2 regions of the Candidatus Syntrophocurvum alkaliphilum genome follow, and region 1 is predicted to be linked to the other one. Evidence: riboswitches for the same ligand, from Rfam matches in the RefSeq annotation. Region 1 holds a riboswitch; the other holds the start of a gene.

Region 1 (8,098 bases):
ACCATATCACCAACATTAATGTTTTGATTTAATAAACTCATAGATACACCTCCAAATATAATAAGTTTAGTATATGTAAAATATAATTATAACTATACTCAAAGCTTACTATATATTAAAGTAACCACCCCCAAGTTATACATATATTAAAACATAAGTTTGCATATATTACCATATAGAAAAGACCTGACTGCAATTAAATATTTGAGTCAGGTCTTTGTAGTATAGTTTTTAATTTTTACACCTGTCTACTTGACAGTGGGCTATTCATTAAGCCCAACCTTTTTAAAATACAAATTAAGCTGCTTTTCTTTTAGCCATAGCTTGATCTGGAGCTTTAGGTTGTTTTGTAAAGAATGTTAGTATTGTAGCGGTTGCACATAACACTGAAGCGATTAAAAATGCATGTTGAAATGGTACTGCTGTACCAATTATTGGTCCAACTATAGCTGCTGAACCATAAGCTAGAAACATTATTCCGTAGTTAGTGCCAAGATTTTGTGTTCCATAATAATCTGCTGTTAGTGATGGGAATAGTGCTAAGAAACCACCAAAACAGAATCCAATTAAGGAACATAGTATTAAGAATGTTGCAAATGTCATTGTTATATAGCTCATTAAGAACATTGCTGCAGTTGCTAATATGTACATTATGATTAGTGAGGTGATTCTTCCTAATACATCTGATAAAGTGCCCCATATTATTCTGCCGGTAGCATTAAAAATAGCTATAATCATTACGGCAGTACTAGCAGTAGCTGCTGTAAGTCCAACAAGATTTACTCCGATATCTGCTGCAAGTCCAATTACCATTAAACCAGCTAGACATCCAAATAAATACATAACCCACATTAAATAAAACTGTGGTGTGCTTAACATTTGCCCAGTAGAAAAATCTGTTTGATTAGTTCCACTAGTTGTTTCAGGTGGTGTCCATCCTTCTGGTACATATCCATCAGGAGGAACTTTTAAAAATTGAGCACCTATACTAACAGCAATTAGATAAATAATTCCTAAATACACAAATGTTTGAGAAACTCCGGAACTTGCTAGAAATACATTGATTAGAGGAGTAAATATTAATGCACCTGCTCCAAAGCCTGCAACTGCGATGCCACTTATAAGTCCACGTTTGTCAGGGAACCATTTTACACATGTTGCAAGTGGACATACATATGCGGTACCAACACCTGCACCACCAATTAGTCCATAGCATAAATAAAGTTGCCAAAGCGAAGTTGCCTGACTTGCTAAAATTACTCCGAGTCCTAGTAATACCCCACCAGCAGTAGCTACCCATCTAGGTCCAATTTTATCTTGGACTCTTCCAGCTATAATGGTAAAAACTGACATCGTAGCTATGGTTATTGAGAAAGTTAATACTACACCTGATGCTTCCCACCCGTGAAGTTCAATTAATGGTGCATTAAATAGACTCCAAGAATAAACAGCACCTAAACACAGCTGAATTAAAACCGCTCCGAAAACTACTATCCAGCGATTAGTTGCTTTTTCTTCCTGCAAAAGCTTTTAACCTCCCTTCTATTCAATTTTATTAAAAGAGAATACAATATCCTCCTTCCTACAATGTTTAATTATTTACTATAATATATTCGTTCTATATAAAAAAAATCCTTTTAATCTGTGAAAAATTTTGCAAAATATTAATTTATGTTAAAATATTATTTGATTATAACATATAAATTATAAAAAGCTAGGGGAGCTTTATTAAACCGAAGCTGAGAAAGAAGTGGAAACTTCTGACCCTAATACCTGAACTGGGTAATTCCAGCGTAGGGAAGCAAAATCTGTTATTAAGTGAACAGCTTTGCTTGTTCACTTAATGTTTTTTGGGGCATTATACCAATTAATAAATGGTATAGAAAATTAATATATAAACTAATGCTAAAACATGAAAGAGAGGATATAAAAATAATGAAATGCGTACTCACAATTGCGGGCTCTGATTCATGTGCAGGTGCTGGTATACAAGCTGACCTTAAAACAATTTCTGCTTTGGGGGCTTATGGTCTTACTGTTATAACTGCAGTTACTGCACAAAACACCAAAGGAGTAATTAAAGTTCAAGAAATAAATCCAGATATAGTCGAAGCACAGCTCGAAGCACTATTTTCAGACATTAATATTGATGTTGTGAAAATTGGTATGTTAAGTAGTAAAGTTTTAATAGAAAAAGTAGCATCTTATTTAAAAGCAAAGAGTTATAATAATAATCTGCCTATAATACTTGACCCAGTAATGGTAGCAAAAAGTGGTGATCGATTATTGCATGTAGAAGCAATAGAGGCATTAAAAAATAAACTTTTTCCTATTTCTAAGATTATTACACCAAATATTCCTGAAGCTGAAACCTTATTAAATACTAGGATAAACAATATAAATGATATGGATGCTGCGTGTTTGAAATTATTAGATTATGGGTGTGAATGGGCTATTGTTAAAGGCGGTCACTTAGATGGAGAACCTGTTGATGTTGTAGGTAATAATAATAAAACTTACCATATTTCATCAAAAAGAATTAATACAAATAATAGTCATGGTACAGGCTGTTCCTTTTCTTCAGCAATAGCAGTTAATCTGGCTAATAATTTAGATGTAATTGATTCTGTAACTAAGGCTAAAAAATATATTAGTACAAGTCTTAAGACTGGATTTCCTATTGGTAAAGGAGTAGGTATATTAGATCATTTTTGCTTAAGTACAATTAGAAAGGGTGAGCTACAATGATAGAACAATGTGCAAATATATGGGGAAAAGTGAAAAGTCAAAACCCGTTAGTACACTGTATTACTAATTATGTAACGGTAAACGATGTTGCTAATACAATATTAGCTTCTGGTGCATCTCCCGCCATGGTAGAACATCCTGCAGAAGCATTTGATTTTGCAAATATAGCAGGTTCATTATACCTGAATCTAGGAACTTTAACAGGTGAACAAGAAGAAGCAATGATAGAAGCAGTAAAAGGAGCAAATTATAAAAGCGTACCACTAATTATAGACCCTGTTGCTTGTGGAGTTATTCCCCGTAAAGTGGAGGTTATTAATAAAATCAGTGCTAATGGGAAAATATCAGTAATTAAAGGGAATGCCGCTGAAATTAAAAGCTTAGCAGGAGTTGAGGCACAGGCAAAAGGTGTTGATTCATTAGATACGGGTGAAGATCTTGATGAGGTTTGTAAGGAATTGGCTATAAAAAAAGGGATAGTGGTAGCAGCTACAGGTCCAATAGATGTAATAGCAGATGACAAAAAAATGGCTTATATAAGTAATGGTACAAACCTTTTTGGGACAATAACTGGTGCAGGTTGCATGGTAGGTGGTCTTGTTGCAGCTTGCATTGCAGTAAATCCTGATGATGTATTTATAGCAACTGCAACTGCAATATGTGCATTTAATATTGCTGGAGAAAGAGCAATTAAGATAGCAGGAAGAAACCCAGGAACGTTTAGAGTAATATTTTATGACCTGCTATACAATTTAAAATCCAATGATATTATGCGGGAGGCACAAATAAAATGGGTTTAGATTATTCAATATACTTAGTGACTGATAGTGACTTAATAAAAGGAAATGATATTATAACTGCGGTTTTACAGGCTGTAAAAGGAGGAGCTTCTTTAGTCCAACTCAGAGAAAAAGATGCTTCAAGTCGCGAATTTTATAATATAGCAACAGAGCTAAAACGTCACCTAAGTGATTTGCAAGTACCTTTAATAATAAATGATAGGCTTGATATAGCTTTAGCAGTAGATGCTGATGGTTTACACATAGGACAAGATGACCTACCTTTAACAGTAGCTAGAAAAATTCTAGGGGAAAATAAAGTTATTGGCTTATCAGCAAATACTATAGAACAAGCTATAGAAGGCGAAAAACAAGGCGCAACATATTTAGGTGTTGGTCCAGTTTATTATACCGATACTAAAAAAGATACAAAGGAAGTAATTGGCCCTGAATCCTTAAGTAAGTTTAAAACTGCAGTAAATATTCCTGTTGTTGGAATAGGTGGAATTAATCATGATAACATAAGCGCTGTTAAAAAGAGTGGTATAGATGGTGTAGCAGTAGTATCTGCTATATTAGCACAAGATGATATTAATATTGCAGCACAAAGGATGAAGCAACTGTGGATAGAAAGTTAATTTTCTTTGTAGACTTTGATGGCACAATATCAAGTGAAGATATTTGCTATACAATGGTTAAAACCTATGCTCGTGATGGCTGGGAGGAGCTTAATGAGTTATGGGAAAAAGGAGTTTTGTCTACTGTAGGGGTAGCCCAAAAAACTCTTGAATTAATGGACATTGAACTTAACGAGTTAGAAAAATTTTTTAACACATTAAATATAGATCCTACTTTTCCACCATTTGTTAAATGGGCAAATATTAATAACTTTCCTATATATATTTTAAGTGATGGTTATGATAACTACATTAAGCTAATTCTAAACAAGAATAAATTAAATATTCCCTATTATGCTAATCATTTATATGAAGATAATGGCCTAAAAATAAAAGCTCCTTATTTAAATAAGGAATGTGAACAATGTGGAGTATGTAAAACTAATTTAATAAAGAAACACCTACATTCTGGTTTTACGAGTGTTTATATAGGTGATGGATATTCTGATAGATGTGCGATAAAGAACTGTGATTATGTATTTGCCAAAAAATCTCTAGTAGATTACTGTGAAAATAATGGTATTGAATATTATTCATATAAAAGTTTCGATGATATTATTTTTAAACTAAAACAATTAAACTTATCATAATAATTAACAATAATTTAAGGTTTATATAACAATTAATGTCTACTATAATAGTAGACATTAATTGTATCTAGGGGGAGTAAAATTGAATAAACTAGCTGTTAATAAAGTTGCAATTTTAATTGGGATAGTTATTATAGGGCTTCTAATTTATAAACAGTTTGATGAAAGAACAGAACCACAATTATCACAAGAGGGAAGTCCACAAATAGCTATAGAAAATGCTGTAGAAAACAATAAACCCATGTGGCTAATGTTTACTAGTGATAGATGTCCAGCATGTATTGAAATGTATGATGTATATGAACAAGTAAAAAATGAATATAAAGAAGATGTAGCCTTTATTCTTATTGATGTAGATAATGAAGAAAATTATGAGCTAGCAAGAGATTTTGATATACGGTATATACCTGCAATTTTTATTTTGGACTCACAAGGTGAAAAATTATATGAGCAAGTAGGTTATATTCCAGTAGAAGAAATGCGCCTTCAACTCGATAAGGTGGTGGAATAGTTTATGGAAGCGTGGATAAATACTGTTTTACCGCAATTTCTAGGGAGTTTTTCTATATATGGCTATGGACTAGTATTTATAGCTGGAATTATAACAAGTATAGGCCCTTGTAATTTAAGTATGATTCCTTTAATAATGGCATATGTGGGTGGAAATGAAATGGCTAGAACAAAAAGTTTTGCTATGTCAGTAGCATTTACACTAGGTACTGCAACTACATTTATGCTTTTAGGGTTATTTATTGCTTTTGTTGGAGGTCTATTTGGTTTAACCCAAAGTATTATATATTACATTGTAGCTGCAATATGTATAACAATAGGATTAAACCTTATTGGTGCAATCAACCTAAATATAAATTTTGGTGGAGATTTATTAACTCGAGCAGGTGAACAAAGAGGATATTTAGGAGCATACTTCCTTGGCATGGTAATAGGCTTAGTAGGTACTCAATGTGGTACACCAATTTTATTAGTTATATTATCAATTGCTTTTGCAAGTGGACAATGGTTATATGGTGCTACACTTCTTTTCATATATGCAATGGGGAGAGGTATACCCATAATATTAGCAGGTACGTTTACAGGAGTTTTAGCTAGAATGGATCAATTTGCCAAGTGGAATAATATTATGGAAAAGATAGCTGGCTTCATAATTATCATTGTTGGCACCTACTATATTTGGATAGCATAATTATAAATTTTAAATTATGATATGATAAAATAGCTCAGAAAAACAAATAAATAGTAAAACTTAGTAGACTTATACAAACTGGTGTTTATATAAGTCTATTTTTTTTATATCATAGATTACTGATTTACTTGTGTAGATTTGTAAAAAGGTGTAAAATACAAAATGCCATGTACACAAAAATGTGTACAAAGGTGCAAACTTAAATAATTCGGAGGTGAAATATGGGTATAAGACTTTATGCTGATAATGCTTGTGATCTGGATAAGGATTTATTAGATGAGCTAGGGGTAAAACTTTTTTATCTTACTACTAATATTAATGATAATACTTATAAAGACAGATTAGACTTAAGTCCGCAAAAGTTTTATGAATTAATATCAAAGCCGGATGTAATGCCAACTACGGCTCAAATACCCCCGATTGAGTTTCAAAATGAATTTGAGAAGGTAATTAAAGAAACAGATGATGATATAATATATGTAGCTTTTTCATCAGGGCTTAGTGGAACATACCAATCCGCCTACATTGCTGGAGAATCAGTAGATCCTAATAGAATAACAGTAATTGATTCCCAAAGTGCATCTGTGGGGTATGGTCTAACAGTTATAAGGGCAGCTGAAGCACTTAAAGCAGGAAAAAACAAACAGGAAATAATAGAAGAAATAAAAGATAATATAAACCGCATGCAACATCTTTTTATAGTAGGGAATTTTGAGATGTTAAAAAGAGGTGGCAGAGTTAGTGCAACTTCAGCTACAATAGGAAATTTACTTAATATAAAATTAATATTACATCTTGAGGATGGTAAAATATATCCATTAGAAAAAGTACATGGTTTAAAGAAAGCAAAAAGAAGAATGCTTGACATAATGAATGAAAGAGGTTACAACCTAAAAGATCAATTGATTGGTATAAATTATTCGAATGATTATGAAGGGGCTTTAACTATAAGGGACTTAATTCAAAAAAAATTTGGGTGTGAAAAATTTATAATATCAGAAATTGGAGCAACCATTGGCTCACATGTAGGTGCAGGCACCTACTCGATATTTTTCCTTTCAGAATAGGAACATAGAGTCATATAGAGTCAACGGGGACGGTTCCTTTTGACTCAAGTCAGTTGAGTCAAAAGGAACCGTCCCCGTTGACTCGTGTTATCCTTTATTATTTTCTTATAAACTGATATATAGTCATTAACCATTCTTTCTTGACTAAACCTTTCTTCAACCCACAAACGACATTGCTTTCTATCAATTTCAGATATTTGGTTAATTCTATTTACAGCTTCATCAACATTATCTACTAATAATCCTGTGATACCATCTTTAATTATTTCTGGCATAGAACCTTTAGGATAAGCTATTACAGGAGTTCCACAGGCCATGGATTCTACTACACTTAATCCAAATGGTTCATTAAAATAAATGGGGTGAAGAAGTGCGTATGCATTACCTAAAATTTCATCTCTTTTTTCAGGTCCTACAGACCCTATATAGATAATATTTTCATTATCTATATGAGGAAGAACTTCATTTATATAATAGCTTTCATCCTGAATGATACCTGCAATTATTAGCTTCATACCAGTTGATTGTGCTATTTGTATAGCCTCAACAGTACCTTTATCAGGGTGAATTCTGCCAAAATATAATAGATAATCACCTGGGTTATTATTAAAAGTAAAAGACTCTAAATCTATACCATGGTAAACAGTAGAGGTGTATTTAAGTTCAGAGCTACGATCAGCATCACTGATAGAAACATAATAGTTATTTTCGTTATATTTACTATATACAGGTATTATTTTTTTAGAGGAAAAACCGTGTATCGTTGTAACTACAGGAGTTTTTACTAATCTACTATATGAAAGTGGTAAAAAATCATAATTATTATGAATTATATCGAACTTATCAGCTTGCTCAAATAAGTGAGCAATATGTAAGCATTCCCATACCTTAGGATCTATATTTTTGTTTTCTTCATAGGGGGTTGGACAAATATACTCTAGTTTTCCTGATGTTATCGAGTCGCCAGTAGCAAATAGAGTAACATCAAAACCTTTTTCAACTAGTCCTTCAGTTATTAAAGAAACTACCCTTTCCC
Region 2 (8,098 bases), 320 kb from region 1:
ATAGTTAGCTTGGTTTTATCTAACTCAGAATACTTAGGATTATATCCTTGGTCTGCCCCTATAAGAATACTAAATCCATTAGTAGAGGTTTCCGCTTATCCTCTTTGGTATTCCTGGGCAAGTATATTATTAACTGGTTTTATAAGTGTTTTTATTACTATTATCTACTTTAATAAGCAGGATATACAATAAAAAAAGCGAGGTTTAATATCCTCGCTTTTAAAAAGGTTTCTATCTTTTTTCTATTTCATAAACTCTATTATCAAACATGTAAAAATCAATTATATCATTGCTTTCTAAATGTCTAAGACGTATAATTTCATTATTTGAATGAACATAACAGTTATTAACTAGGTTATAGAATGAGTAACTACCATCTTTATATACAAATATTCTAGTATTATTTTCATTTGTAGTTTCAAATCTGGCAGTATGTTTATGCATAATATAATAATTTTGAGATCCATCGATGTTTTCTTCAACTTTTACTCTATCTCCGTAAACTAAATAGCTTAATCTATCAGATTCGCTGTTACCATCAATGATTTTACTATCAGAACTAAAGTCAAATGTTCTATTATCTCCATCATATGTTCTTATGGTTAATGTTTGATTATTACTATTTATGTTAGTTACTTTACCGTGAACAATTGGCATTACTTCTATCTTGGTTAAACGATTTCCTAAGTAGGTAGCTCTAATCATATCTTCTACTCTAAAATCTTCTATTTGTGGTGAGGAAACTCCAGGTATATATACATCAAATCTATCACTTAAATAAAAGTTTCTTGTATTACCATCATCGTCTTCAACTCGTAAACGTTCACTACTTTCATATATCCTGTTTACCTCATATATAAGCTCAGTTTCAACATTTATTTCTTTAACAGTTTCATCACTATCGAGCCTTAGTTCAACGTAATCATTTCTATCTATATCTCTAACCCTTGGTCTTGAGATGTCACGTATATTAACATCTACATCACGTGAAATAATATAGGTAGAAGAGTCACCGTTATCGCTAATAGATATTAACCTGCGATCAGGGTTAACAGAAGCTACAGTACCTTCAATAGTATTTCTAGTTTCTATAAATATTACTTTATCATCTAATAGTTCTAGTTCAACTTTCATATCTCTTTCTATATAAGATAAGTCGTAACGTGTACGATCATCTATTGAAAACTCAGCTAATTCACTTACCTCATATGTTTTAGTATTATCATCTTCTGTTCTAATAACTATCACATAGTTACTAGTGTCTATAGCCATTACACTTCCCTTAACATTTTCTTCAACACCTCTGTTAGTAACATTTAACTCTACTACATTACCATCTTCAATTCTTAAATCTACTTCATCATTAACAGATATGCTACTTAAAGATGAAGAACTAGTTCCAGGAATATTTACTTCTACATCATTTGATACTGTTAAGGTATGGATATCTTCATTATCTTCAACTACAATTAAGTTATTTTCACTTGATACTACAATAATCTTGCCTGAAATAGTCATTTCTTGTTGTGCTTTTAATAGTTCAATTTCTAATAAATCTGTTCCCTCAGTAGCTACTCTAACCTCATCACCAGTTTGCAAATCTTCTATACTAGGAAATCTCACATTTTCAATATTTATTTCTGTTTTATCTGAAAAAACATAAGTTACAAAGTTATTGTTGGCATCTCTTAGAATTAATAAGTTTTGACTTGGCTCTATATCATAGATTACACCATGGTTAGAAAAACTTACATTGTCATCACTAACAGTAACTGAAATAACCCTATTATCTGAACTTAGCTCCAGCTCTACTATGCTACCAGGAACAACTTGGGAAAACTCAAATTGTTGACCACTTTGATTAACAAATACTGCTGAAGAGTCTAATGTTTTGGTATATATTTTCTCATTTGAATCCTTTATTACAATTACATTTTCATCATGTATTACATGTATAACTGTACCTTTAACTGAGGTTGAGGACACATCTTTATCAATTAAATCTATTAACTTAACTGTATTTCCATCAGTAAGCACATTAATAGTGTTATTTGTTCTTAAATTATCTATTGTACATACTTTATCATCTTGATCGAAAACCCAAGGGTCAGAATCTATACTAAAAGTATGTATTCTTCCATCAGCAGAAATGCTGACTCTAGAGTTATTAATACTTAAAATCCTACCTTCGGCAATAGAATTACTTAAGTCTAAATATTGTTCACTTCTACTTAGCAAAGCTACACTTTGAGCTCTTGTAACGAGTTGATTAGGCTTGAAGGTATTATCAGGGTAGCCAGAAATAAGTGAATACTCTACACCAGCATTTATATAACCCCTAGCCCAACTAGGTATTGCTCCAGCATCTGAAAAGTCTGGTGTTTTGTCCATTAATAACCGCGCTTCATCATCTTTATCAATCATACGTACCATTAGTTGTGTCATCCAGGCTCTTGTTGCAATAGCTGTAGAGCTAAATCTATTTTCTGTAGGTATAATTATTTCTTGATCAATAGCAAATAATATTTCTCTTTTAAAGTTTTCTTCTGCCCACTCTGGTACATCAAAAGGAATAGACTTATTTGTATCTATCAAAGCAAGTTGGTCTTCAACTTCCATATTTCTTACAGCCATTAAAAGGGCTTCAAGTTGTGTTACCGCTTTATCTGGATTAAAACTTCCATCATCATATCCGGTTACAACACCTCGTAAATCCATTTTTACAACATCACTAAAAGCCCAATGAGTATCGTTTACATCTGTATACGGACTATTAGTAGAGGCCAAGCTTTTTTCTAGGGGAAAAGAAAAAAAGATAGTAAAACAAAAGAAAAAAATTAAAATTACTGAAGAAAATTTTTTATATCGCATATTCACTTTCATATCTCTCCTTATTTGATATATCCACAGTGGTGGTTGTATTCAATAGATTCTCTATTTCGACAATCTAGCAAAATATTCCTGCTAAGTCCGCTAAATATTTAAAAATAATAGTAAAAACCTAGGCATTCTTTATACTAATTTAAATTAACAGAAAGAAATACTTTATTATTGCACAAACTAGAGAAAGTCTTTTTTTAAATTTAAAACTAGGAGTAATAACAGTTATGAAAAAAGATAAGCTTGGTGTAGTTTTTTATTTTTCAGTAGCAGTTATATCACTATTTGTGCTTTGGGGAATACTTTTACCAGAAAGTTTAGCTGATAGAACAGAGCAAATATTAAATTATATAATTGATACATTTGGTTGGTTTTATCTTTTTGCTACATTTATTTTTGTTTTATTTGTTATTTTTTTAGGTTTTGGGCCATATGGACAAATAAAGCTAGGCAAAGACGAAGATGAACCAGAATATAATTTCTATACATGGCTGGGTATGTTATTCTCTGCAGGAATGGGAATAGGGTTGGTTTTCTGGGGTGTAGCTGAACCTGTTATGCACTACCTTACACCACCTGAAGGTATAACACCTGAAACCACAGAGGCTGCTGAAATAGCACTGCGCTACTCGTTTTTCCACTGGGGACTTCACCCTTGGGCTATTTATGCTATCGTTGCATTAACTCTTGCATATTATCGGTTTCGCAAGGAAGAAGCAGGACTAATAAGTACGGCATTTAGGCCATTACTAGGTGATAAAGTAAATGGTCCCATAGGTAAAGCTATAGATAGCCTTGCAGTTATAGCAACAGTTTTTGGTGTAGCAACCTCATTAGGATTAGGGGCACTACAAATAAGCGGTGGCTTCTCATACCTTTTAGGCACACCCAATATAATTACAGTACAGATAATAATTATATTTATAGTTACTATTTTATATATGATATCTGCATCAACAGGTTTAAATAGAGGAATTAGATATTTAAGCAATGTCAACCTAACTGTAGCAGGTGTATTACTTTTATTCGTGTTACTAGCAGGACCTACATTATTTATCATTGAAAACTTTACTGCAACAATAGGGCGATACCTAGGAAACTTTATACCTATGAGCTTTCGCTTAACTCCTTTTGCGGATGGTGAATGGATAGGTTCTTGGACTTTGTTCTACTGGGCTTGGTGGATAGCATGGGCACCATTCGTAGGCACTTTTATTGCTAGAGTTTCCAAGGGAAGAACAATTAGGGAATTTGTTCTAGGTGTTCTTTTCGTTCCCTCTACCTTAGGAGCTTTATGGTTTGCTACTTTTGGTGGAGCTGCATTTTACTTAGAAAAGTTTCAGGGTGTAGCTATCTCTACAGCTGTAGATAATGATATAACCTCAGCTTTATTTATAACTTTAGAACAATTTCCGTTTGGGCTTGTCCTTATGGTATTAGCAATTCTTTTAATAATAACTTTTTTTGTAACTTCTGCAGACTCAGCTACTTTTGTATTAGGAATTTTGTCTACTCAGGGAGTGCTAAATCCTAGTAAAAGAATTAAGTATGTGTGGGGGATTCTTCAATCAGGTATAGCAATTGCACTTCTTTGGAGTGGAGGTTTAGAAGGATTACAAACAGCATCAATAATTGCGGCCCTACCCTTTGCTATTATCATGCTGGGGATGATTGTGTCTATAAACAAGGAATTAAAGGAAGAGTTACACAGACAAAAAGAAAAAGAAAAACGAAAGATAAAAAAATTAGAAAGAATGATGGAACAACACCTAAAAGATAAGGATGATGGGAGGTAGAAAATAAAATATCTTTACAAAGTATTATTTTTAGATTATAAATATAGTAATAAAAAAAATAGCTAGGGGTGCCACACTGGCTGAGAAGGTTTTTCCTAACCCTTGAACCTGATGTAGTTAATACTACCGTAGGGAAGCATATAAGATTTTAATGAATTTTAACAGCTACCTATCGGTAAGCTGTTTTTTTAATTTTGTTAAGTAGTATTTGGTAATTAAACGCTGATTAACGCTGATAATTATTTAATTATTTGGTTTTATATAACTGTAACATGGAAAAATAAATATACATCAAGGGGAGCTTATAGGGATAGGCTGAGAAAGAGATGTTATCTCTGACCCTTATACCTGATTTGGATAATGCCAACGTAGGGATTGATATTTTTTAAATACAAATCTCTATAGATTTGTATTTTTATTTTAAGGCAAAGGAGGACTTAATGTTGATAGTTAATGGTAAGGAAATGAAGTTTGAAAAAGATATTACTGTAAATGAGCTTTTGCAAAAGCTAGACCTTAATCCAGATAAGGTGGTTGTAGAAGTTAATTTAGATATTGTTTCAAAAGATAGATATGATGAACATATTTTATCTGATAGTGATTCTGTAGAGATAGTTGCCTTTGTAGGGGGCGGTTAAATGAAAATAATGTTGAATGAAAAGAGCCACTTCGTTTCATCGGGAACAACAGCATTTCAACTAAGAGATGAAGTAAAGCCTGATGCAGATATAGTTGTTTTTAATGGTTTTATAGTAAAGGAAGATTATCCTTTAAAAGATGGAGATAAAATAACCCTTATAAAAAGAGGAGAAATTCCTTCACAAGAAGAGATGGAATCCTTACTAGTAGCCCGTCATACTCCGGGAGTACACGAAAGTGTGAAAAAAGCATTTGTAGGTATAGCTGGTTTAGGGGGGTTAGGTTCAAATGTAGCTGTTTCATTAGCCAGACTTGGTATAGGGAGGTTACTACTAATTGATTTTGACATAGTAGAACCTAGCAATCTTAATAGGCAACAATATTTTATTAACCATATTGGAATGCCTAAAACTGAAGCATTAAAGGAATTGATAGCACAGATTAATCCTTTTGTAGAGGTGGAAACTAAAGATGCTTACTTAGATAGTACAAACATTAAAGAGGTATTTAGTGATGTAGATATTATTGTAGAAGCCTTTGATAATCCACAAAGCAAAGCAGAGCTAGTTAATATAGTTTTGCAAAGTTTGCCTAACAAACCAATTGTAGCAGCATCGGGTATGGCAGGCTATTTTTCCAATAATTTAATTACTACCAAAAAAATTAGGGAAAATTTTTATTTAGTAGGAGATGATACTTCTGAAGCTAAACCCGGTAGTGGTCTAATGGCACCACGTGTAGGGATAGCTGCTAATCATCAGGCTAATATGGTTTTGCGACTAATATTGGGTGAAAAAGATATTTAACATAGGAGTGATTATATGGATCCATTAATGATAGGTGGTACTGCTCTAAATAGCAGGTTGTTAATAGGTACAGGTAAATATGCTAATGATGCAGTCATGCCTGAGGTTATAAAGAAAAGTGGAACAGAGGTAGTAACAGTTGCTCTAAGAAGAGTAGACATGGAGTCAAAACAGGACAATATTATTGAACATATACCAGAGGAATGCATATTACTCCCTAATACCTCAGGAGCAAGAAATGCAGAAGAAGCTGTGCGCATAGCACGTTTAGCACGAGCTATGGGCTGTGGTGATTGGGTGAAGATTGAGGTTATTTCTGATAATAAGTACTTGCTTCCAGATAACTACGAAACCACAAAAGCTACAGAAATACTAGCTAAAGAAGGGTTTGTGGTACTACCTTATATGAGCCCAGATTTGAAGGCAGCTCAAAGAATGGCAGATGCAGGAGCAGCCGCAGTTATGCCGTTAGGAGCACCGATTGGCAGTAATCGAGGAATTAGGACTAAGGAATTAGTGCAAATAATGATAGATGAAATAGATTTACCTATTATTGTAGATGCAGGTATTGGTAAGCCATCTGAAGCGGCTGAGGCCATGGAAATGGGAGCCGCTGCAGTTTTAGTTAATACAGCTATTGCTACAGCACAAGACCCAGTAAATATGGGAGAGGCGTTTGCACTAGCAGTAAAGGCTGGTAGAATGGCGTATTTAGCTAAAACAGGACCAGAAAAAGTTTATGCAAGTGCATCATCACCATTAACAGGTTTTTTACATGAAGGGGATTTATAATGAGTTTTTACGAGTATTATTCGAACTATAAAAACATAGAGCATGAGGCTTTTTTTAAAAACCTTACAGAAGCAGATATTTTAAGAACTATTAGTAAGAGTAAGATAAGTGAACTAGAGTTTTTAGCACTATTGTCACCTTTAGCAGCTAACTACTTAGAAGATATGGCTAGAAGAGCCCATCAGGCATCATTACAACACTTTGGGAAAACTGTTTTGCTATATACGCCAATGTATTTAGCTAATCATTGTACAAACCATTGCTCTTATTGCACTTTTAGTGTTGCTAATAACATAAGTAGACATAAACTTTCGTTGGAAGAAATAGATAAAGAAGCTAAAACTATATCTGCTACTGGGCTAAAACACATTCTTGTTTTAACAGGTGAATCTAGAAAGGATACTCCTGTTTCATATATTACTGAAGCTGTAAAAATATTAAAAAAATACTTTGACTCTATTTCTATAGAAATTTATCCACTAACAGAAGAAGAATACAAACAGCTAATAGATGCCGGGGTAGACGGGTTAACTATATACCAAGAAGTATATAATGAAAAAATCTATGACCAGGTACATATTTCCGGTCCTAAAAAAGACTATCACTTCCGACTAGATGCTCCTGAAAGGGCTTGTAAAGCAAAGATACGAAGTGTAAACATTGGAGCATTATTAGGCTTAAATGATTGGAGAAAAGAAGCCTTTACTACAGGTTTACATGCAAATTATTTACAAAGTACATATATGGATGTAGAAACTAGTGTATCACTACCACGCTTAAGACCACATAAGGGTAGCTTTGAGCAGGTAGTACATGTTAGTGATAAGGATTTGGTACAGATAATGTTAGCTCTTAAGATATTTATGCCGTATTTAGGGATTACTATATCTACAAGGGAAAAACAAGAGCTACGAAACCATCTAATTCCTTTAGGAGTAACCAAAATGTCTGCAGGCGTATCAACCGAAGTAGGTGGTCACAGTAGCTGTATTGATGGAGATGGACAATTTGAAATAAGTGATACACGTAGTGTTGATGAGATAAGAGATGCTATAAGAGAAAGAGGTTTTCAACCAGTATTCAAAAATTGGATGCAAATTACGTAGGGAAGCAGTTTTTTATTTATAGAAAAAAACTTTTAAAAAAGCCAATAAGTTTTGGATAAAGCAAGATGTTTTAATTTTG

Evidence for each region. Region 1 has a riboswitch for thiamine pyrophosphate ahead of thiD (bifunctional hydroxymethylpyrimidine kinase/phosphomethylpyrimidine kinase). Riboswitches for the same ligand answer to the same signal wherever they lie in the genome.
Region 2: another riboswitch for thiamine pyrophosphate. It lies ahead of thiS (sulfur carrier protein ThiS); the one in region 1 lies ahead of thiD (bifunctional hydroxymethylpyrimidine kinase/phosphomethylpyrimidine kinase).

The regions. Positions count from the first base shown of each region.
Region 1 covers NZ_CP046457.1:96,292-104,389, forward strand. The annotation lists gene SYNTR_RS00415 (cupin domain-containing protein) at 1-41, opposite strand, end outside; gene SYNTR_RS00420 (L-lactate MFS transporter) at 298-1,524, opposite strand; TPP riboswitch at 1,707-1,817, shown strand; gene thiD (bifunctional hydroxymethylpyrimidine kinase/phosphomethylpyrimidine kinase) at 1,819-2,748, shown strand; gene thiM (hydroxyethylthiazole kinase) at 2,745-3,548, shown strand; gene thiE (thiamine phosphate synthase) at 3,539-4,165, shown strand; gene SYNTR_RS00440 (MtnX-like HAD-IB family phosphatase) at 4,150-4,794, shown strand; gene SYNTR_RS00445 (thioredoxin family protein) at 4,877-5,305, shown strand; gene SYNTR_RS00450 (cytochrome c biogenesis CcdA family protein) at 5,309-5,995, shown strand; gene SYNTR_RS00455 (DegV family protein) at 6,217-7,062, shown strand; gene SYNTR_RS00460 (glycosyltransferase family 4 protein) at 7,107-8,098, opposite strand, start outside.
Region 2 covers NZ_CP046457.1:2,135,144-2,143,241, forward strand. The annotation lists gene SYNTR_RS10310 (ABC transporter permease) at 1-192, shown strand, start outside; gene SYNTR_RS10315 (S-layer homology domain-containing protein) at 232-2,871, opposite strand; gene SYNTR_RS10320 (glycine betaine uptake BCCT transporter) at 3,108-4,676, shown strand; TPP riboswitch at 4,731-4,828, shown strand; TPP riboswitch at 4,961-5,069, shown strand; gene thiS (sulfur carrier protein ThiS) at 5,117-5,314, shown strand; gene thiF (sulfur carrier protein ThiS adenylyltransferase ThiF) at 5,315-6,121, shown strand; gene SYNTR_RS10335 (thiazole synthase) at 6,137-6,913, shown strand; gene thiH (2-iminoacetate synthase ThiH) at 6,913-8,019, shown strand.